Regions from separate parts of the Streptomyces sp. NPDC030183 genome, predicted to be linked through region 1. Evidence: riboswitches for the same ligand, from Rfam matches in the RefSeq annotation. Region 1 holds a riboswitch; each other region holds the start of a gene.

Region 1 (4,941 bases):
ACACCCGCCGCGCCATGCGCGCCCTCGTGGATCTGATGCTCTCCCGCGCCGAGCGGGACGGCACGACACCCCGGGCGGCCGCCCACGCCATCGCCGCCGACCGCCTCCCCGTCATCGAGGCACGCTATGGGCGACACCGCCCGATCTGACCCGTAGGTAAGGTTGCCGCGTGGGCAGGGTCAGGTTGAGCGTGGCCGAGCGGCGCGAGGAGCTGCTGCGGGCGGCCATCGAACAGATCGAGGCGCGGGGTGTGGCGGCGGTGCGGATCGCCGACGTGGCCGCCTCCCTCGGCGTGAGCAACGCGTTGGTGCTGTACCACTTCTCGACGAAGGAGAAGCTGGTCGCCGAGGCGTTCCGCTACGCCGCCGAGGACGACCTCGCCCGCCTCCGCAAGCTGCTCGCCCGGCGCACGACGGCGCTGCGCCGCCTCAGGGCGGCCGTCCGCTGGTACGCCCCCACCGGCCAGGCCAAGGGCTGGCGCCTGTGGATCGAGGGCTGGGCGGTCTCGCTCCGCGACCCCGCCCTGCGCGAGGTCACCCGCGACCTGGACCTGCAGTGGAAGGCCGCGCTCATCGGCCTCATCGAGGAGGGCGTGGCCGCGGCCGAGTTCCACTGCCCCGACCCCCGGGCCTCGGCCCTCCGCCTCACCGCCCTCCTGGACGGCCTGGCCGTGCAGCTCACGTCCTACGACGGAGCGGTCTCCCGCGCGAAGGCCCGGCTATGGGCGGACGAGACGCTGGCCCGCGAACTGAACCTGCCGGAGACACCGACGAGCTGACCCCTGGGGAGGGGACGGGCGGCCCCGCGGCGGCGCGGGCCCGCCCCACGACGAACTGTGGGCGGACCCGGCCGAACGCCCTCAGGCCACGGAAGCGATCCGCATCTTGATGTCGTCGGGCGACAGCGCCCCCTTGGCCGACACATGGTCGCCGGACGACTCCCCGCGCAGCCGCCGCCCGATCCACGGCACGAGGTACTCCCGGGCCCACTGGATGTTGTCCCGGCGCACCTCGAACGTCCCCCGCGGCGGCAACGGCGGCCACGGCTGCTCGGGGTCCGCGGGCACCTCCACGCCCAGCACCTGCCCGGCCCGCAGAGCGACCCGGGTGTGCCCCTCGGGCGACAGGTGCAGCCGGTCGTGGTCCCAGGCGCGCCGGTCCTGCACGGTCCGCAGGGACCACAGGTCGAGCACGGGGCACCCGTACCGGTCGGCGATGGCCCGCACATGCCCGTTGTAGGTCGCGATCTTGCCGCGCAGATGCCGGAGCACCGGCACGTCACGGGTGTCGAACCCGGTGGTCACCATCACCGTGCCGATCGCCGAGGTGAGCCGGGCCACCGCCCGCTCGAACCGCTCCGCGACCTCGTCGGGGTCGGTGCCGGGCCGGATGATGTCGTTCCCGCCGGCACAGAAGGAAAGGAGATCCGGGGCGAGTTCGAGAGCCCTCGGCACCTGGTCCTCGACGATCTGGTCGAGGAGCTTCCCCCGTACCGCGAGATTGGTGTACCTGAAGTCGCCTTCGGGCACCCGGTCCGCGAGGAGCACCGCGAACCGGTCCGCCCAACCGACGAACGCCCCGTCGGGGCCGGGGTCGCCGACGCCCTCGGTGAAGCTGTCCCCCACCGCCACGTACGACCCGATCACTGATCTGCTGTTCTTCGAATCGTCTGCCACATCGGGTCATGATTCACCTTCCGATGTGACCTACGCGACCGTAATAAGGGGTTGACGGGCGGTGAGATAGACCACGCTTCAAGATTCGTTCAACCAGGGAATACGCCGCAGGCCGGACCCCGGGGATCGGGGTCCGGCCTGCGCCGCGCTCAGTCCGCCGTCGGCGGCACGTCAGACGGTGACGCCCTTCGACCGCAGGTAGGCCAGCGGGTCGATGTCCGAGCCGTAGTCGGGGGTCGTCCGGATCTCGAAGTGCAGGTGCGGGCCGGTAACGTTGCCGGTGGCGCCCGAGAGGCCGATCTCCTGGCCGCCGCTGACGGACTGGCCCGCCGAGACGCCGATCGAGGAGAGGTGGGCGTACTGGGCGTAGTAGCCGTCGGCGAGCTTGATGACGACCTGGTTGCCGTACGCGCCGCCCCAGCCGGCCGAGACGACGGTGCCCGCGCCCACGGCCTTGAGGCTGGTGCCGGTCGGGGCCACGAAGTCGACGCCGGTGTGGTAGCCGCTGGACCACATGCTGCCGGCGGTCTTGTACGCGGTGCCGACGGTGGCGCCCTGGATGGGCAGGGTGAAGCCGGAACCGCTGGTCTGGGCGGCCTGACCGGCGGGCGCGGCGGTCGTCTCCTTGGCCGCGGACCCGGAGGCCTTGGACGGCTGGGAGGGCTTCGCCGGCTGCGGCGACCGGGTCTTCGTCGAGGTGTGCGTCAGCCCGGCGGACGTGGCCTTGCCGCCGATGGCGAGCTTCAGGCCCGGGTGGATGAGCGAGGGGTCGGAGCCGATCACGGAGCGGTTGTCCGAGTAGAGCCGCTTCCAGCCGCCCTGGACGTCCTGCTCGTCCGCGATCTTCGCGAGATAGTCGCCGGCCTTGACCGTGTAGGTCTTCGTCGCCTTCTTCTTGGCGGCGACCTGTTCGACGGCACCCTTCTCGGGGGTGGCCGTGACGGTCTTCCCGGAAGGCCCGGAAACGGCGGCCGTGGGGGTCGCGGCGTGGGCGCCGGCGGCGCCCATCAGGGGCAGCGCGAGCGCGGCGCCACCGGTTCCGGCGGCGGCGATGGAGCGGGTGAGACGCTGGGACTTCGGACGGCGGTGCTTACCCTTCGCGGGCATGGCGAATTCCTCTCCGGCGCCTGCGAGGTGAGCTGTCGGGTGCGGACTGGAGATGTCCGGCCGGGCTTGCGCTCGGCTTTACCCCTAGCCGTTCCGGAGACCGGAACAGGCGGTACTACCTGTGGGTCCCCCGCTCCTGCCATGGATCGGGTCGGTACGCGGCTCCGGTCGGCGGCAGGATTGGGCGTCCGTCCGGATCGAGGGTGAACGTAAGCGACTTGTCCCCACAGAGACAACCATCGGGATTTCCCGTGCGTCTCCCTACGTGATCCATACAACGAATCCCGATTACGCTCCGTAATGGAGCGCCGTCTTTCTATTTCCAACCGCCCTGGAAAAGACCAAGAATTACGTGAGCATGACGGCGACGGTGCGTCACGGATATGACGCTGCTCACGCGCCTACGCCTCAGTAGTCTTTATTCCAGGGCCAGTTGGATTAATGGCTCCATTTCGGACAGAACGCTCAGATGCGACGCAGGCGGATAACCGTCGCATCGAAGTCGCCGCGCAGCCCGGTCCGCAGGCCGTGGTGCAACAGCACAGCCCCTCGGTGCACTTCGCCCGTTTCGCGGCATTCATAGGTCTTCGCGGGGTCGAGGCCGCGCAGCCGCAGCGGCGGGAGCGGCTCGCCGTAGTGCTGGGCCTGGAGGCAGGCGAGGACGACCACCTCGTCACCGTGGACGTACTGCACGGCGCTCAGGCCTCCGCCCGGCGGGCGCAGCCGGTACTGGTCGCCGCGCTGCACGACGGGCTTGATCTCCTTGTACAGCTCCACCCACTCCCGCGCCTCGGCCAGCTCCTCGTCGCTCCACTTCGTGAGGTCGCCGCCGACGCCGAGCACGCCCGCCATGGCGCTGACGAAGCGGAACCGCAGGGAGCTGACGCGGCCGTTGAGCTGGTTGTTCGGACTGTCGGTCACCCAGGCGGCCATGACCCGCGCCGGGTGGAGGTGACTGAACCCGTGCTGGATGGCGAGCCGGTCCAGCGGGTCGGTGTTGTCGGAGGTCCACACCTGGTCGGTCCGGGACATCACCCCAAGGTCGATCCGGCCGCCGCCGCCCGAGCACGACTCGAAGGCGACGCCCGGGTGCGCGGCCCGCAGCCGGTCCAGCAGGGCGTAGAAGGCGTGCACGTGCTCGACCCACAGCTTCTGCGGGTAGGGCTCACCGGGCCAGCCGGCGTCCGTGAAGCAGCGGTTGAAGTCCCACTTCACATAGTCGATCGGGGCACTGGAGAGCAGGGCGTCCAGCTTCTCCCACAGGTACTCCTGGACGTCCGGCCGTGCGAGGTTGAGCACGAGCTGATTGCGGAGTTCCGTCCGCTTTCGTCCCGGTTGGAACTGCGCCCAGTCGGGGTGCGCCCGGTACAGCTCGCTGTCGGGGTTGACCATCTCGGGCTCGACCCAGATGCCGAACTGCATCCCGAGGGCGTGCACCTGGTCGGCGAGCGGCTTCAGCCCCTCGGGGAAGCGGTCCGGGTTGGGCGTCCAGTCGCCGAGGCCGGCCCGGTCGCTGGTGCGCGCCCCGAACCAGCCGTCGTCGACCACGAACAGCTCGACCCCGATGGCCGCCGCCCGCTCGGCGAGCGCCCGCTGCTGCTCCTCCGAGATGTCGAACTCCGTGGCCTCCCAGGAGTTGAACAGCACCGGCCGGTCCTGGTCGGCGTCCGGGATGATGTACGCCCGCTGGTAGGCGTGCCAGGCGCGGCTCGCCCCGCCGTGGCCGGCGTCGGTCCACAGTCCGGCGAAGACGGGCGTGGTGAACGTCTCACCCGTCTCCAGCCGGAGCAGGCCCGACTCGTCGTACCCGGCGCCGCCGGTGATCTGCACCCGCGCGTCCGGCAGCTGGGCCACGGCGATCCGCCAGGAGCCCGACCAGCCGAGGGCGCAGCCGTAGACCTCGCCCCGCTCCTCGGTGGCGTCGGTGTCGAGAGCGACCCAGGGCAGGTGCTGGTGTCCGGTGTGCCCGCGGCGGCTGCCGATGACCTTCTCCCCGTAGGTCAGCTCACCGCGCACCAGCCGGGACTCGGCCGCCCACCGGCCGTGCAGCTGGGACAGGCGCCAGCTCTCCTCGCGGCGGGGCAGGGTCCAGGTCGCCGAGTCGGCCCGCAGCAGCTCCACGGCGGGCCCCTCGTTGGCGAGGGTCACCCAGCGCTCCA
Region 2 (4,941 bases), on a different contig from region 1:
GGGGTGAGGGTGGTGTCGGCCACCGCCAGGAGTGCCGGGAGCTGGGTCGTGGTGCGGGCCGAGGCGATCGGGGCGGTGATCGTCGGCTGGGCGGTGAGCCAGGCCAGGGCGATCGTGGCGATCTCCGCGTTCCTGGACCGGGCGATCTCGTCGAGGGCGGCGAGGACGCGTGTGCCCCTCGGGGTGTCGAGGTAGGCGCCGGCGCCCGCGGCGCGAGGGCTGTCGACGGTCGCGCCGGGGCGGTACTTGCCGGTGAGGAACCCCTTGGCGAGGGAGAAGTAGGGGACGGCGGAGAGGCCCGCGTCGGCGGCCACCGACTGGAGGGCGCCCTCGTACGTGTCGCGGGAGACCAGGTTGTAGTGGGGCTGGAGCGCCACATAGCGGGCCAGGCCCTCGCGGTCCGAGAAGTCCAGGGACGCCTTGAGACGCTCGGGGGTGATGTTGGACGCGGCGATCGCGCGGACCTTGCCCGCCTTCACCAGGTCGTCGAGGGCGGTGATGATCTCCTCGACCGGTACCTCGGGCTTGTCGAAGTGCGTGTAGTAGAGGTCGATGTGGTCGGTGCCCAGGCGGGTGAGCGAGGCGTCCGCGGCGGCCTTGATGGTGGCGGCGGAGAGGCCCTGGTACTCGGGGTGCTGGCTGACCTTCGTCGCGATCACCACGTCGGCACGGTTGCCCCGGGCCTTCACCCACTTGCCGATGATCGTCTCGGACTCGCCGCCCTGGTTGCCGTCGACCCACGCGGAGTAGGAGTCGGCGGTGTCGATGAAGTTGCCGCCGGCGTCGGCGTAGGCGTCGAGGACGGCGAAGGACTGTGCCTCGTCCGCCGTCCAGCCGAAGACGTTGCCGCCCAGGGAGAGCGGGAAGACCTCGAGGTCGGACGTACCCAGCTTGCGAAGAGAAGTCATGTGTGGGTTCAACCACCGGGTCGGACGATCGCATTCCGGGCTCGTGTGAACGCCGGGTGAAGCGTCGGGCCCGGGCGGTACGACGGACGCCGCGTCAGGCCCGTCGGCCTTACGCGGCGTCACATCCGTTCGAGTGGCTCTGGAGGCTAGATGCTCAGGCCCTTGCTGCGCAGCCACGCCGCCGGGTCGATGCCGTTGCCCGAGCCGGCCGTGTGCACCTCCATGTGGAGGTGGGCGCCGGTGACGTTGCCCGTGGCGCCGACGCGGCCGATGACGTCGCCGGTGCCGACCTTCTGGCCGACACTGACGCCGATGGAGGACTGGTGGGCGTACCAGATCTCGGTGCCGTCGTCGAGCGTGAGCACGGTCTTGTAGCCGTACGAGCCGTCCCAGCCCGCCTGCGTGATCGTGCCGCTGTGGACGGCCTTGATGAGGGTGCCCGTGGGGGCGGCGAAGTCAAGGCCCGTGTGGTAGCCGGACGACCAGTAGGGGCCGGCCTGGCCGAAGGTGGAGGTGATCGTGTACGAGGAGGTCGGCAGCGTGAACTGCTTGGCCAGGGCGGCCAGGCGCTCGGCTTCCTTCTTCTTCGCGGCCTCTTCCTCCGCCTTCTTCTTGGCGGCGGCCTCCTTGGCCTCGGCTTCCTTCTTCTCCTCGGCGGCCTGGTCCGCGGCCTTCTTCGCGGCGGCGGTCTGCGCGGCCTCGGCGGCCTTCAGGTCGAACGCGTCCTGCTGGGACTCGGCCTGCTGCATGATGCGGGCGCGCAGCGCCTCGCCGGCGTCGGTGGCACCCTGCTCGGTGTCGGCGGCGATGAGGCCGGCGCTGCTGAGCGGGGTGGCGGAGCCCTCGGGCTCGTCGGCGGGGTCGTCGTCCTCGAAGACCGAGCCCACGTTCGGCATGTCCGGCATCGAGATGGCCACCGGGGCCTTGCCGCTCTGGGCGCTGGCCATGCCGGCGCCGCTGACGGCGGCTATGACGCCGACGCCGAGAACCGTGGAGCTACGGGCGAACCCGCCGCGCTGCTTGGTCTTGGCCACGCGGTGCCGGCCGCGGACGGGACGGAGGGACTCCGCGGTGGGGTTCCACTCCTGGAAGGGGCCCTCGTTGTCGCTGTCATAGCTGCCGAAGCCGAAGGTCTCGGGCTCACTGCCGCGTTGGTTCGGCACGAAGGGGGCTTCGGTCGCGGACCGGTTGGACGCCACGTGGGGCGTACTCCTTTCCTTCCTTCTCGCCTACCGGGTTAGCTGACGGGTTCGGAGCGGAAGGTCTCCTACGCGCGTAAACCGAGCGTGCTTCCACGGCGGTTTTCGCGCGATTCACCCCAGGGTGGTGGTTCCCCGGTTCCCTACGGGATTCGGCGCGTGAGCACGGAGCCGCCTCTTGTGACGGCTGGGACGACCGCGCTGCGTTATCGAACGTTAATAGACGTGGGGGCGGCATTCCAAGCGGTTCTGAATGATCGTTCGCCTTTTTGCGCTGGACTTACGGGTCATGAGGGGTGGAAAACGGGCGAGTTGGCCTCGCCTCAGGAACCCCGGCTGTCCTGACTGGGCGTCAGTTGTTATGCGGAGGGGGTTGGATTGTGTACGTAGAGTGAGAGTTCTTCAGGGGCGGTGTACGGCGAGCAGCGCCATGTCGTCCGTGGTGCCGCCTCCGGTGTGCTCGCGGACCTCTTCGGCGAGTGTCGTCAAGAGGGCGCGCGGGGCGGGGAAGGTGCGGCCGTGGAGCCGGGCGGCCGGGTCGTAGAAGACGCCGTCCGCGTCGCGGGCCTCGGACAGGCCGTCGGTGTAGAAGAGCAGTGTCGACCCCGCCGGGAACACGACCTCCTCGGCGCGGTCCGGCCAGGTGCCCAGCTCGTCGAGGCCGAGCGGCAGCGCGGTCCACGGGGGGTCGAGGGTGCGCAGCTCGCCGTCGGCGTGGAGCAGCAGCGGGGGCGGGTGGCCCCGGTTGACGATGCGGGCCGACCCGGCACCGTGCGGGAACTCGGCGAGGACGGCCGTCACGAACCCCTCGTACGGCACGGTGGGGTCCCGCCGTGCCGCGTCCCGCCGGGTCACCTCCCGCGCGAGCGCCCGCTCCAGCCGCTGGGCCACGGCCTCCAGGGTCGTCTCCTGTTCGGCCGCCTCCCGGAACGCGCCGATCAGCACCGCCACCGCCGCCACCGCGCCGAGGCCCTTGCCGCGGACGTCCCCCACGACCAGCCGTACGCCGTGCGGCGAGTCCTGCACCGCGTACAGATCGCCCCCGATCGAGGCCCCGGCCTGCGCGGCCTCGTACCGTGCCGCGATCTCCAGGCCGGCGAGCCGCTCCTGGGGCCTCGGCAGTACGGCCCGCTGCGCCGCCTCCGCGATCTCCCGGGCGGTGGCGAGGCGGGCGTCACTGCGCCGGACGAGCCGGTTGATGGCGACGGCCAGTACGGCGACGGTGGCGACGGTCGAGATCTCGGTGAGCGCGTCCGCCTCGCCCACACCGCTGTGCCGGAGGCGTACGGCGAGGATGCCGCCGAGCGAGGCGGCACCGGTCACCACGGTGCCCGCCAGCGACAGCAGCGGCGCGGCCACCAGCGGCGCCGCGGTGAAGAAGGGGACGGCCGTGAGTTCGCGCGGCATGAAGTGGTCGTAGCAGAAGCCGCTGACGACGAGGAGCACGGGCAGGACCCGCACGAGGGCACCGGTGTAGAAGAACCGCCGGCCGTCCGGCCTCTTCGCACCCTGTAACTGCCCCACCCGTCCCAGATTCACGGGACGACCGGCGACCGGCCAGTCGACGGGTCCGAATGGGCTAGGCCCTGTCGTCACATTCCCGCCGTCGCCCGGAGGGCGGCCCCTCGGCGTCAGGTGCGTGCTCTCGGCGGGCCGGGCCCTGACCCGTGTACTGGACGTACTCGGGTCGGGGCCCGGTGCGTCGAGAGCGCGTGCATGGCGTCGCGGGGTAGGTGGGAATTTGACGACAGGGCCTAGGGGGCCTGTCGTTCGGATCGATGCCGGCTTCGGGCTGGGGGACTTCGCCGCTGCCGGTGAGCGGGGCTTGGTGCGTGTGTGCGTGCCGGGCTCCGCGGCCCAGGCGTGATCCGAACGACCCCATGAACCCCGGCTGGAGCGCTCTTCCGTTCGGGCGTTCAGCCCGCCGTCAGCTCCGCCAGGGGCAGGGTGTGCTGGGTGGTGAGAACCTTCGCCCGCAGGTAGCGGACGTTGTGGGCGGTGGTGAACACGCCGGTGGGGACGCGGTGCCGGACGCCGACGCCGAGGTCCCGCAGCTGCTGCGCCTTGTCGGGGTTGTTGGAGAGCAGGTCCAGCTCGTCGATGCCGAGGGCGCCCAGCATCTGAGCCGCGGCCGTGTAGTCGCGGGCGTCCTCCGGCAGCCCGAGCGCCGTGTTCGCCTCGTAGGTGTCGAGCCCCTGGTCCTGAAGGGCGTACGCGTCAAGCTTGTTGTAGAGGCCGATGCCGCGGCCCTCCTGACGGAGGTACAGCAGAACCCCGCCCCGGTCGGCGATCCGCTCCACCGCCTCCCGCAGCTGCGGCCCGCAGTCGCACCGGGCCGAGCCGAAGACGTCGCCGGTCAGGCACTCGGAGTGCATCCGGACCAGCGGGGCCGTGCCGGGGGCAGGGTCGCCGAGCACGATCGCCAGGTGCTCGCGGCCGTCGACGAGGCCGTGGAAGGTGACCATCTCGGCGTCGACGCCGTAGCCGTCCTGGAAGCGCAGCGGTACCCGGACGCGGGCACGCGGGGTGGCAGCGGGGAAGTCGGGCATGCGGGTTCTCCGGTCCTGGTGCGACTGCCGCTGTGCTTCAGATTTGAATCACAGCGCTCGCCGCGACTCTATCCCCTGCTTCAAATTTCAAGCAACCAGTTTTGGGATGCGTCACATTCCGGGGCCGCAGGGAATATCGGGGGCGGACGGAGGGGGCTGTGGCGGCAGGGTGCGGGCGGGAAGGGTTATCGGCGGCCAGGGAGGACGCTGGGGGTTGCCGGCGACCGGCGAGGACGGCGGGGGGTAACCGGCGGGCGGGGAGGACGGCGGGCGGTACCGGCGGCC
Region 3 (4,941 bases), on a different contig from region 1:
GGCACGACCGGTGCTGCCGTCGTCGAGGCCGACCTCGACCTCGACCGTGGGGTTGCCTCGGGAGTCCAGGATTTCCCGGGCTACGACGACGTCGATGGACGGCACGAGCATCTCCTTCTTGGGATGTGACGCGTTGGTGCGGGGCCACGAGGGCCATGCGACTAGAGCCTAACCGCCCCGGGCCCGTCGGCAGCCGACCGACCGTCCCGTGGACAGACAGACCGTACCCATTGTTCCAGCCCGGAACAAAGGGGGGTGGGCGGGAAAGTGAACAGAAGGGTCGGCGGAGGGCCGGACAGGTGGGCGGAGCGGGCCCGGACAGATGGGCGGAGCAGGCCCGGACACAGAAAAACCCCGCCCCGGTGCGTACGGGGGAATGCGCACCGGGGCGGGGAGCCCGTGGGGACGGGGGGCGGCCCTCACGAGGTCTTCACTCAGGAGGACACGGCCGGGAGCGGACCGAGGTTCAGCCGGGGAGCGGCCATTTTTCGGCCCGGCCGAACCATCGGTCCTGGTCCGGTCGTCAGCTCAGGTGGAGCTGCTGGCCGGGGTAGATGAAGTCGGCGTCGTCGATGATGTCCTTGTTCAGCTCGAAGAGCTTCTCCCAGCCACCCTTGACGTTCTTCTTCGCGGCGATGCTGCTGAGGGTGTCACCGCTGACGACCTTGTACTCGCCGTCGCCCTTCTTGACCTTCTTGCCGGTCGGGGTCTCGACGGTGGCGCGCTCGGAGGAACGCGAGGCGCGGGTCTCCTGAGTGCTCTCCTGCGACGAGGAAGAGGAGGAGTCCGAGCCGGAGTTGCCGGAGGAGGCGGCGGCGCCGTCGTACGAGGCGCTGGACAGACCCTTGCCGCAGACCGGCCAGGCACCCGCACCCTGGCCCGCGAGGACCTTCTCGGCGACGGCGATCTGCTGGGCCTTGCTGGCCTGGTCGGCCGTGGAGGCGTACTGCGTGCCGCCGTACGCGGCCCAGGTGGAGGCCGAGAACTGCAGACCGCCGTAGTAGCCGTTGCCGGTGTTGATGGACCAGTCACCGCCGGACTCGCACTGGGCGACGGCGTCCCACTCGGACTCGGTGGCGGCGGAGGCGCTGCCGGCCGCCATGAGCGGGGCGGCGATCGCGGCGGCGCCGGTGACACCGGCGACGGCGATGGCGCGAGCGGTCCTGGACGGACGACGGTGCTTGCCCTTGCTGGAAAACAGCATGGAGTGATCCCCTCACCGACGCCTACGAGGTGAGCTGTCGGGTTCGGGCCGGTTGAGTTGCCCGGCCGCACCCGCTCGCCTTCCGGCGCACGTGATGCGGCTTCACCCCGAGCCGGTGCCGGCGGCGTGACCCCGAAGGGCCTCAACCGCCGGACCCGGCGCAAACCTTGGGTCCCCCGCTCCTGCCTACGGCGCTTGACGCGACGACTGTTCCGAGCGGCCGTCGGCAGGATTCGGCGTGACGACCGCAAGGGCCCGCTGTGGCGAGCGGTCACGACCGTAAACACGTGATTCGCCGAATTTCAAAGACGATCAGGGGGTCTGTGATTCATCTCCCACCGAGATCAAAACGGACATCAAGGGGCGAACCATGACCCGAACTGCCGCTACTTTTCGCCCGTTTCGGCACCGACTTCCAGGGTCTGACCGGGAAGGATGAGGTCCGGGTCGGTTCCGACCGTGCCCTCGTTCTCGGCGTACAGCTCCCGCCACCCGCCGCCCACCTCAAGGGAGTCGGCGATGGCGGTCAGGCTGTCCCCGGGGCGGACGGTGTACGAGCCGTCGACGGCCTCACGGGAGGCGTCGCCGCCGCGGGAGGCATGACGGCCGGCGGAGGTCTCGCCGCGGGAGTCGGCGGCGTCGGCGTGGACGCCTTCCTCGGCGCTCGCGCCACGGTGGCGACCGGTGCCGCCATCGACATCGCCGCTGGTGGAAGACGTGTCGCTCCGCGCGGAGTTGTCCGAGTCGCCGCTCTTGGCGTCATCCGGGGCCGAGCTGCCGGATTCCTGCGAGCCGTCGGCGGTGTCGGCCTCGGCGGAGTCCTCGGAGGCGCCAGCGACATCGGAGGACGAATCAGACGATTCCGATGAACCCGACCCATCAGGCGATCCGGAGGAATCCGAGGAGTCCGATGAAACGGATGAACCGGATGAATCAGAGGAGTCAGTGGACTTGGTGGAGTTACCGGATGAACTGGATGAACCGGACGAATCACCCGAGCTGGAGGAATCTCCCGCCACGCCTGTGTCCACGTCGGCCGAGGCGGAGTCACCGTCGAGGTTGTGGAGGAGTCCGCAGGTGGACCAGGCGCCGACACCCTGATCGGCGAGGATTCTCTCGGCGACCGCGATTTGCTGCGAACGGCTGGCCTGGTCGGGGCTGGTCGCGTAGTCGAGGCCGCCGTGGCGCTCCCAGTTCGCCTGGGAGATCTGGAGGCCGCCGTAGCGCCCGTTCCCGGTGTCCGCGCTCCAGGAGCCGCCGCTCTCGCACTCCGCCACCTGATCCCAGGTGGTTCCGCTGGCCGCGCTCGCGCCGGTGGCGCCGAGGAGCGGGATGGCGATGGCGGAGCCGGTCACTCCGGCCGCGACGAGGAGTGCCGGAGCCTGACGGGGGCGACGGTGACGACCGTTCCCGGAGAGCATGCGGTTGCCTTTCACGCGACAGCAGAGAGCTGTGCGAGGGATGTGACCATCCTTCGCACTGACGTGTGAACGTATCCGTAGACGATCAGTTGTCACAAGTTAATGCAGCGGAGATCACGTGAAGATCACGAACTTGAGGGTGTGTCACTTTCCGCCGCTGTTCCTGATAGGGGTACGGCCCGTTCACCAGCCCTGACGCGGTGTGAACTCGACGGGAAGCGTGCGCAGTCCGCGCATGATGAGACCGCCCCGCCAGCGCAGGTCGGCGGGGTCGGCCGCGAGCCGCAGGTCGGGCAGGCGGGTGAGGAGCATCGCCAGCGCGGTCTGCCCCTCCAGGCGGGCGAGGGGGGCGCCCAGGCAGTAGTGGATGCCGTGGCCGTAGCCGAGGTGCTGGTTGTCGCGGCGGGAGAGGTCGAGGGTGTCGGGGTCGGCGAAGCGGGCCGGGTCGCGGTCCGCCGCCGCGAGGACGACCAGCACCGGGTCGCCGGCGGCGATGTCCTGCCCGCCGATGCTCAGCGGCCGCGTGGCGAACCGCCAGGTGGCGAGCTCCACGGGACCGTCGTAGCGGAGGAGTTCCTCGACGCCGGTCTCCAGCAGGGCCGTCTCGCCCGCGCCGAGGGAGGTCTGGAGGCGGGCGCGCTGCTCGGGGTGGGTGAGCAGGGCGTAGGTGCCGTTGCCGATGAGGTTGACGGTGGTCTCGAAACCGGCGAAGAGAAGGATGAAGGCCATGGCGGCCGCCTCGTTCTCGGTGAGGTGCTCACCGTGGTCCGAGGCCCGGATGAGACCGGAGATGAGGTCCTCGCCAGGGGTGGGTTCGGCGGGCAGCGCCGCACGCTTGCGGTGGATGAGGTCCGCGAGATAGCCGCGCATCTTCTTCACCGACCTGGCGACGCCGCCGCGCGGCCCTCCGCCGTGCCGGATCATCATCCCCGCCCAGTCCCGGAAGTCGTCCTGGTCCTCGCGGGGGACGCCGAGCAGGTCACAGATCGCGTAGATCGGGAGCGGGAAGGCGAACTCGTGGATGAGGTCGGCCTCGCCCTTCTGCGCGAACCGGTCGATGAGGTCGTCCGTCAGCTCCCGCACCCTGGGGGCGAACTCGGCGACCCTGCGCGGCGTGAACGCCTTGGAGACCAGGCGGCGCAGCCGGGTGTGGTCCGGCGGGTCGATGTTCAGCAGGTGCGTCATCAACTCGGCCTTGCGCTCACCGGGGATACCGGTCTTGCCCTTGGCGTGCGCGGGCTCGTCGTGGTGCGCCGGGTTCTTGGACAGACGCTGGTCGGCGAGGGCCTGCTTGGCGTCGGCGTACCGGGTGACCAGCCATGCCTCCACGCCGCTGGGCAGCTTCGTGCGGTGCACGGGCGCGTGCTCGCGGAGCCAGGCGTAGGCAGGGTAGGGGTCGGTGGCGAACTCCCAGGTGAACAGGGCGGGCACCGGGGCGGCCTGAGAGGGAGACTCCGGCTGCGGCTGGGAGTGCGGCTGCGGCTGCGGCTGCGGCTGCGGCTGCGGCTGGGAGTGTGGCGGGTGGGGCTGGTTGGTCACTCGTCGACGGTATCGGGCCGGTCGGGCTGGGGGGTGGGAGCCTCCGCGAGCCGTTTCCTCGCGTAGTAGTGGCCTTGTCGGGCGGCCTTACCCAGCCATGCCTCGGCTTCGTCCTTCCTGCCCTGCCGGTCGAGCAGCAGCGCCAGCTGGTACGTGGCCTCCGAATGCCCTTCGAGAGCAACCTGCCGCATGAGTGCCTCAGCCTCGTCGACAGCGCCCTTCTCCGCCAGATAGGACCCGAGACTCGCGAACGCCCCCTGATGCCCGTTCTCCACAGCACGGCGGAAAAGCCGTTCAACCTCTCTGTCGTGGCCTCCTCGCTCGTCCAGCAGACACGCGAGGTCGTGCATGGCGTCGGTATCCCCTTGAGCAACGCCACGGCGGTACCAGGCTTCCGCCTCCTCCTTGTCATCCCAGTCGTGGAACAGACCTCCCAGGTCGGCGGCGACGTCGGTGTGACCGGCCTCGACGGCGCGAGTCAGCCAGTGAAGGGCCTGGTGAGGGTCTCCCCCACGGAGAAGCGTGCCCAGCTCGTGCGCCGCCGCCCCGTCGCCCGCCTCGGCCGCCGTCCGCAGCAGCGCCTCCGCGCGCTCGCGGTGCAACCGCCCCGCCTCCCGCGCCGCGTCGACGCTTCCGCCCTGCGCGGCGATCTCCAGGTACCGGATCGCGGCCACCTCGTCACCGGCCTCCACCAGATGCGCCGCCCACTCCTCGGCGGCCCCACGGTGGCCGGCCTCCGCGGCCCGGCGGATCAGGTCCGCGCGTTCGTCCCCGCCC
Region 4 (4,941 bases), on a different contig from region 1:
GTGGTGTCCGTACGGGCGCCGTCCCCGGATCAGGCGGTGCGGTGGGCGGCGGACTGCCGGGCGGCGGGTCTCGCCGTCGGCTGCTTCCGCCCACCGTCCGTGCCCGACGGCATCTCGAGGCTGCGGTTGACCGCCCGGGCGGATCTCACCGAGGGGCAGATCGACCGAGCCGTGGGAATCATCGGCGATACGCGACCGTGAGTCGGCGTCGCGGCCGTGCGTCGCCAGAAGCGGAACCGGTGGTGCGGTCGGTGGTGCTCACCGAAGCGTGGTGATGAATCCCTCCCATGCCTCCGGCCGGAACAGCAGGGCGGGCCCCGCCGTGTTCTTCGAGTCGCGCACGGCCACCAGTCCGGCCAGGCGGCCGGACCCGGGGCGGGCCGTTTCCACACAGTTGTTCATCCCCGTGCTGCGGCTGCTGCGCAGCCATCGCACACCGCGCAGTGCGGTACTGGTGGGTACGTTCCGAGGCAGAGCTGACATGGTGCCTCCTTACGCGCCGGAAGCTAGCCCTGAGCCAGTCCGGCGATGTAATCCAACGAGTCCTCGGGCGAAAGGGCGTGGATCTGAAGGGCGTTGAAGGCCTCGACATAAGCCCTGAGGTCTTCTTTCCGCTCGAGGTAGAGGCTACTCGTCAAGTGGTCGAGAACAACCACGTCCAGATCGGATGTGCTCCGAAATGAGAAAATTACGAAAGGACCGGTGATGCCGATGTGCGCCCCCGCAGTGAACGGCAGCACCTGCAGTCTCACTTGAGGCAGGCGCGCCGCCTCGACCAACCGCTCCAGTTGGCGGGCCATCACCTCGGGTCCACCGACCTCCCGCCGCAGAACGCCCTCGTCGAGCACGGCGCTCAGCTCCATCGGGGGATGCCCGCGCAGGACGTCCTGCCGCGCGAGCCGCACTTCCACGAGCGCGTCGAGTTTGTCGTCCTCCAGCCCCTCCACCGCGGCCCGCGTCACCGCCCGCGCGTACTCGGGGATCTGCAGCAGACCCGGCACGACCGAGGTCTCCAGGGTGCGCATCCCGTTCGCCTGCGACTCCAGGCTGATGAAGTCCCGGTACGTCGGTGGCAGCACCCCGCGGTAGGCGTGCCACCAGTTGTGCCGCCCGCCGCCGTCCTCGGAGCCCGCCAGCGCCATCAGCAGTTCGCGTAACTCGGTGTCGTCGATCGCGTAGGCGTCCAGCAGTCGGTGGACGTCCGCGGGTTTCACCCCACTGGCGCCCGTCTCGATGCGGCTCACCTTCGACTGGTGCCAGCCCACGAGACGGGCGGCCTCGATGCTGGTGATGCCGACGCGGGTGCGCAGGAGGCGCAACTCGGCGCCGAGCTTGCGGCGGCGGACCGCCGGACCGTATTGCATGGGTGTCTCCTTCCGCCCGGCGCGCGAAGTCGGGTGACGGTAGAGGATGGCCCGAGGGGCCCCTCGAATACGGTCGGCCGTCGGAGAGTTCACCGCTTCGAGCGACAGATATATGCATATCTTGGTGGATCGCCACCCGTGACGGCCCAGGTAGTGGCAGTCTGGCGCGAAGCACCAGTCCGGGACCGTCATCGAACCATCCGCTCCCAGTCGGACACCGGTCCCGTGGGAAAGGGACGCCTCGCCATGGCAGATCACCAGGAAGCATCCGTCACTCTGCCGAGCGATCCCGCCTCGGTGTCCGCGGCCCGGAGGTATGTCGCCACCGTGCTGGCCGAATGGGGCCTGCCGAGCGACACGGGCATCGCGGACACCGTGCGCCTGATCGTGTCCGAACTCGCCACCAACGCCGTTCAGCACACCTTCGGTCAGTCACCCACGTTCACCGTGGACCTCGCCCTCGACCGCGACGAACACCTGCGCATCGGCGTCACCGACAGCCATCCGCGCTTCCCGAAACGTTTGCCCGCCGCCGTCCAGCAGGACAACGGGCGGGGCATGGTCATCATCCGCTGGCTCACCGCCGAGTGCGGCGGCAGGCTGAGCGTCAGACCCACGCGGGAGGGCGGCAAGACGGTGGCGATCGAGCTTCCGTGGACCGTTCCCGTCCAGCCGGTCAGGGCAGGCGGTCCGCAGGAGTCCTGACGGGGTCCGCCTCCTGGGGCGCGGGGGCCGTGCCGCTGCGGCGCGGTGTCGGCATCGGGGCGCGGTTCTCGCGGACCGAGCGTCCCACGAGCTTCGGGAGCAGGCCCCACAGCAGCAGACAGCCGACGACGGTGCCACCGCCCGCGGTGAGGCCCGCGGCCCGGCCCAGTGTCACGTCCACGACGAGCAGGACCGACCCGGCGAAGGCCGGCATCAGCACCCACAGGCCGACGCTGGCCAGCCTGGACGAGACCCGCACGATGGCGGGCTTGGCGTTCTGCTGGAACAGCGAGCGGTGCAGGGCCGCCGGGGCGGTGAAGAGCGCCGCCGCGAGGACCGCCAGCAGCAGCGTGGTCACGTAGGTGGCGCGCTGGAACGAGTCCAGGTCCGGGAACCGCGGGGTGAAGGCCAGCGTCAGCAGGAACGCGAAGAGGATCTGCACGCCCGTCTGGGTGACCCGCAGCTCCTGGAGCAACTCGGAGAAGTTGCGGTCGGCCCGCTCGAGAGGTGTCTCGTTGCGAGCGGGGCTGATGCGATCGTCGGCCATGGCCGTACGAGTAACCATCCGGGCCCGTGCCACGCCTCGCCAAGGGGCGAAAGAGGGCCCGGGGCGCTCATGTGGCGGCCGGGGAGCGGCGAGAGGGGCCGGGGAGCGGTAAGCGCCTGAGGAGCGCGGCGTAGGGCGGCGGGGAACGGCGGAGGGGGCGGCCCTCGTTCCGGCCGCCCCCCGGCGGGTCAGCGGACCCGGCCGTACCAGACGCTCTTCGTCCAGATCTTCTGCAGCCGCACGACGTCACCCGTCTTCGGCGAGTGCCAGATCTTTCCCTTCCCCGCGTAGATACCTACGTGGTACACGCTCGATCCCGAGTGGAAGAAGACGAGGTCTCCGAGCTTGCGGTTGCTCGATGAGATGTGCTTCGTCTTGTTGTACTGCTGCTGGGCAGTACGGGGCAGCTTCTTGCCCGCCTTCTTGAACGAGTAGAGCGTCAGCCCTGAGCAGTCGAACCTGCCGGGGCCGGTCGCGCCGTACTTGTAAGGGGAGCCCTTCTTGGAAGCCGCGACCTGAAGTGCCTTGGACGCTACTGTGGCGGCCTCGGCGTCGGAGGCGACGCCCGGGACCACGATGCTGCCGCCGACGGCGGCGATGGTGAGAGCCGAGGCCGTGCCGGCCCGGGTCAACAGCGACGGGACACGATTGAGCGCAGACATGCGCAACCCTTCGTCAGCCGCCTGTGAAGGATGACCTGTCGGATTCGGGCTGGCGAAGTTGCCCGGCCGCTGACGCGGCTTCACCCCAAGGGCTGCTCGGCCCGGTCATGGCGTGACCGTCCCGGCGACCCGTCGTGCTTGGGTCCTCCACTCCTGCCGATCCACTCCTGTCGACCGGTCATCCGGACGGCGGCAGGACTCGGCGTCCGCCCGGATCGCCCCGCCGCTGTGGCGGGGGCTTGTCGTCAGGAAGGGATCTTGACGCACGGAAGTCCGAAAATCCCAACGGAATCAGGGATTTGTGGTGTTACTCACCACTCGCCCGTTCGGGTGGACAGGCCGTTTTCAGCTGTTCTGTCCATGGAGTCGGGGGTGTCCCCACCAGCATCGGAATGACGGGTTCCGGCACTCGTGTGGCTATGACGTGCAACTCCGGCGATTCCTGGGGCGGATGGGCCGATGGGTTGTTGGGCGTAGGCCGACCGGTGGGCCGTGGCCCGGACCGGAGGTCCCGTCAGCGGTACGGACGAGGACGCGCGATCGGTTCAGGCGGGTGAGTCCTCGGGTTCCGGCGGAAGAGTGATCCGGGCCGCCCGCCGTTCCCCGTCCAGCACCCGCAGGGCCCGGGCGAGGGTGGGGGCGTGCAGCTCGTTCTCGCCGCGTGTGTGCATCAGTTCGAGCGCGTCGCGCAGTGCCGTCGCCTTGCCGACGAGGGCCTGCGCGGCCCGCAGCCCGCGGTATGTGTCGCCGGGGCGCGCCGGGTTGATCCGGCCCAGCAGGTCGACCACGTCCAGATAGCGGTCGATCACCTCGGCCTCGGCCCGCGTCAGCGCGGGCAGCGGCGGCAGCTCGGGTGGCAGCATCGGCGGCTCACCTCGCGCCGGGGAGCGCCCGCGAACCCCTGGGGCTCGGCACGACCCGGTCGGCCAGGCCGTAGTCCACGGCTCCGGGCGCGTCGAAGACGGTGTCCCGTTCGATGTCCCCGCTGATCCGTTCGTGGCTCTGCCCGGTGTGCCGTACGAGCATCTCCTCCAGCCTGCGGCGGTTGCGTGTCAGCTCCTCGGCCTGGATCGCAAGGTCGCTCGCCTGCCCGGTGACCGGCTCGGTGAGCGCCGGCTGACGGATCACCACCTGCGCGCCCGGTAGCACCGATCGCCTGCCGGGGGTGCCCGCCGCCAGCAGCACCGCGGCGGAGGCACCCGCCCGGCCCAGGCAGACCGTCTCCACGTCGCAGCCGACGAACCGGATCGTGTCGTAGATGGCCGTCATCGCGCTGAACGAGCCGCCGGGGGAGTTGATGTAGAGGGAGATGTCCCGTTCCGGGGACTGGTACTCCAGATGCATGAACTGCGCAATCACGTCGTTGGCCGACGTGTCGTCGATCCGCGTCCCGAGGAACACGATCCGCTCGTCCAGCAACTTGGCATACGGATCCATCGTTCGGTGACCCGCACTTGTGCGCTCGGTGAATTCGGGGAGCGCGTGACGGGCCGACGGCCGGTTCGCGGGCATGGATGCCTCCTCTGAACGACTTCTGTAAAAAATGTACAGGATGTACGCCAGCTGTGCGGGGTGCTCGGCTGACGGCGAAAATCCCCGCGCGGCGCGGCTTCGCGCGGATCGCTGCGATCTTCCGCTCCGGAGGGCCGGTGCGAGCCGGTCT

Evidence for each region. A riboswitch is a leader RNA that binds a small molecule or an ion and turns the genes downstream of it on or off. The one in region 1 is predicted to bind cyclic di-AMP.
Region 2: it holds a riboswitch for cyclic di-AMP, as region 1 does, so the genes downstream of both, ACZ4Z2_RS09900 (M23 family metallopeptidase) here and ACZ4Z2_RS07700 (M23 family metallopeptidase) in region 1, are expected to answer to the same signal.
Region 3: it holds a riboswitch for cyclic di-AMP, as region 1 does, so the genes downstream of both, ACZ4Z2_RS04280 (transglycosylase family protein) here and ACZ4Z2_RS07700 (M23 family metallopeptidase) in region 1, are expected to answer to the same signal.
Region 4: it holds a riboswitch for cyclic di-AMP, as region 1 does, so the genes downstream of both, ACZ4Z2_RS30755 (C40 family peptidase) here and ACZ4Z2_RS07700 (M23 family metallopeptidase) in region 1, are expected to answer to the same signal.

What each region holds. Positions count from the first base shown of each region.
Region 1 covers NZ_JBVIBK010000005.1:43,503-48,443, reverse strand. The annotation lists gene ACZ4Z2_RS07715 (Glu/Leu/Phe/Val dehydrogenase dimerization domain-containing protein) at 1-149, shown strand, start outside; gene ACZ4Z2_RS07710 (TetR/AcrR family transcriptional regulator) at 170-778, shown strand; gene ACZ4Z2_RS07705 (SGNH/GDSL hydrolase family protein) at 860-1,645, opposite strand; gene ACZ4Z2_RS07700 (M23 family metallopeptidase) at 1,847-2,782, opposite strand; cyclic di-AMP (ydaO/yuaA leader) riboswitch at 2,787-2,945, opposite strand; gene ACZ4Z2_RS07695 (alpha-galactosidase) at 3,248-4,941, opposite strand, start outside.
Region 2 covers NZ_JBVIBK010000006.1:293,120-298,060, reverse strand. The annotation lists gene ACZ4Z2_RS09905 (aldo/keto reductase) at 1-908, opposite strand, end outside; gene ACZ4Z2_RS09900 (M23 family metallopeptidase) at 1,055-2,107, opposite strand; cyclic di-AMP (ydaO/yuaA leader) riboswitch at 2,120-2,275, opposite strand; gene ACZ4Z2_RS09895 (PP2C family protein-serine/threonine phosphatase) at 2,510-3,631, opposite strand; gene ACZ4Z2_RS09890 (GTP cyclohydrolase II) at 4,024-4,656, opposite strand.
Region 3 covers NZ_JBVIBK010000002.1:314,995-319,935, reverse strand. The annotation lists gene eno (phosphopyruvate hydratase) at 1-105, opposite strand, end outside; gene ACZ4Z2_RS04280 (transglycosylase family protein) at 524-1,204, opposite strand; cyclic di-AMP (ydaO/yuaA leader) riboswitch at 1,209-1,408, opposite strand; gene ACZ4Z2_RS04275 (transglycosylase family protein) at 1,591-2,625, opposite strand; gene ACZ4Z2_RS04270 (cytochrome P450 family protein) at 2,809-4,056, opposite strand; gene ACZ4Z2_RS04265 (tetratricopeptide repeat protein) at 4,161-4,941, opposite strand, start outside.
Region 4 covers NZ_JBVIBK010000030.1:41,014-45,954, reverse strand. The annotation lists gene ACZ4Z2_RS30780 (8-amino-7-oxononanoate synthase) at 1-201, shown strand, start outside; gene ACZ4Z2_RS30775 (DUF397 domain-containing protein) at 259-483, opposite strand; gene ACZ4Z2_RS30770 (helix-turn-helix domain-containing protein) at 507-1,364, opposite strand; gene ACZ4Z2_RS30765 (ATP-binding protein) at 1,611-2,069, shown strand; gene ACZ4Z2_RS30760 (DUF6328 family protein) at 2,041-2,616, opposite strand; gene ACZ4Z2_RS30755 (C40 family peptidase) at 2,805-3,278, opposite strand; cyclic di-AMP (ydaO/yuaA leader) riboswitch at 3,282-3,480, opposite strand; gene ACZ4Z2_RS30750 (hypothetical protein) at 3,824-4,141, opposite strand; gene ACZ4Z2_RS30745 (ATP-dependent Clp protease proteolytic subunit) at 4,149-4,790, opposite strand.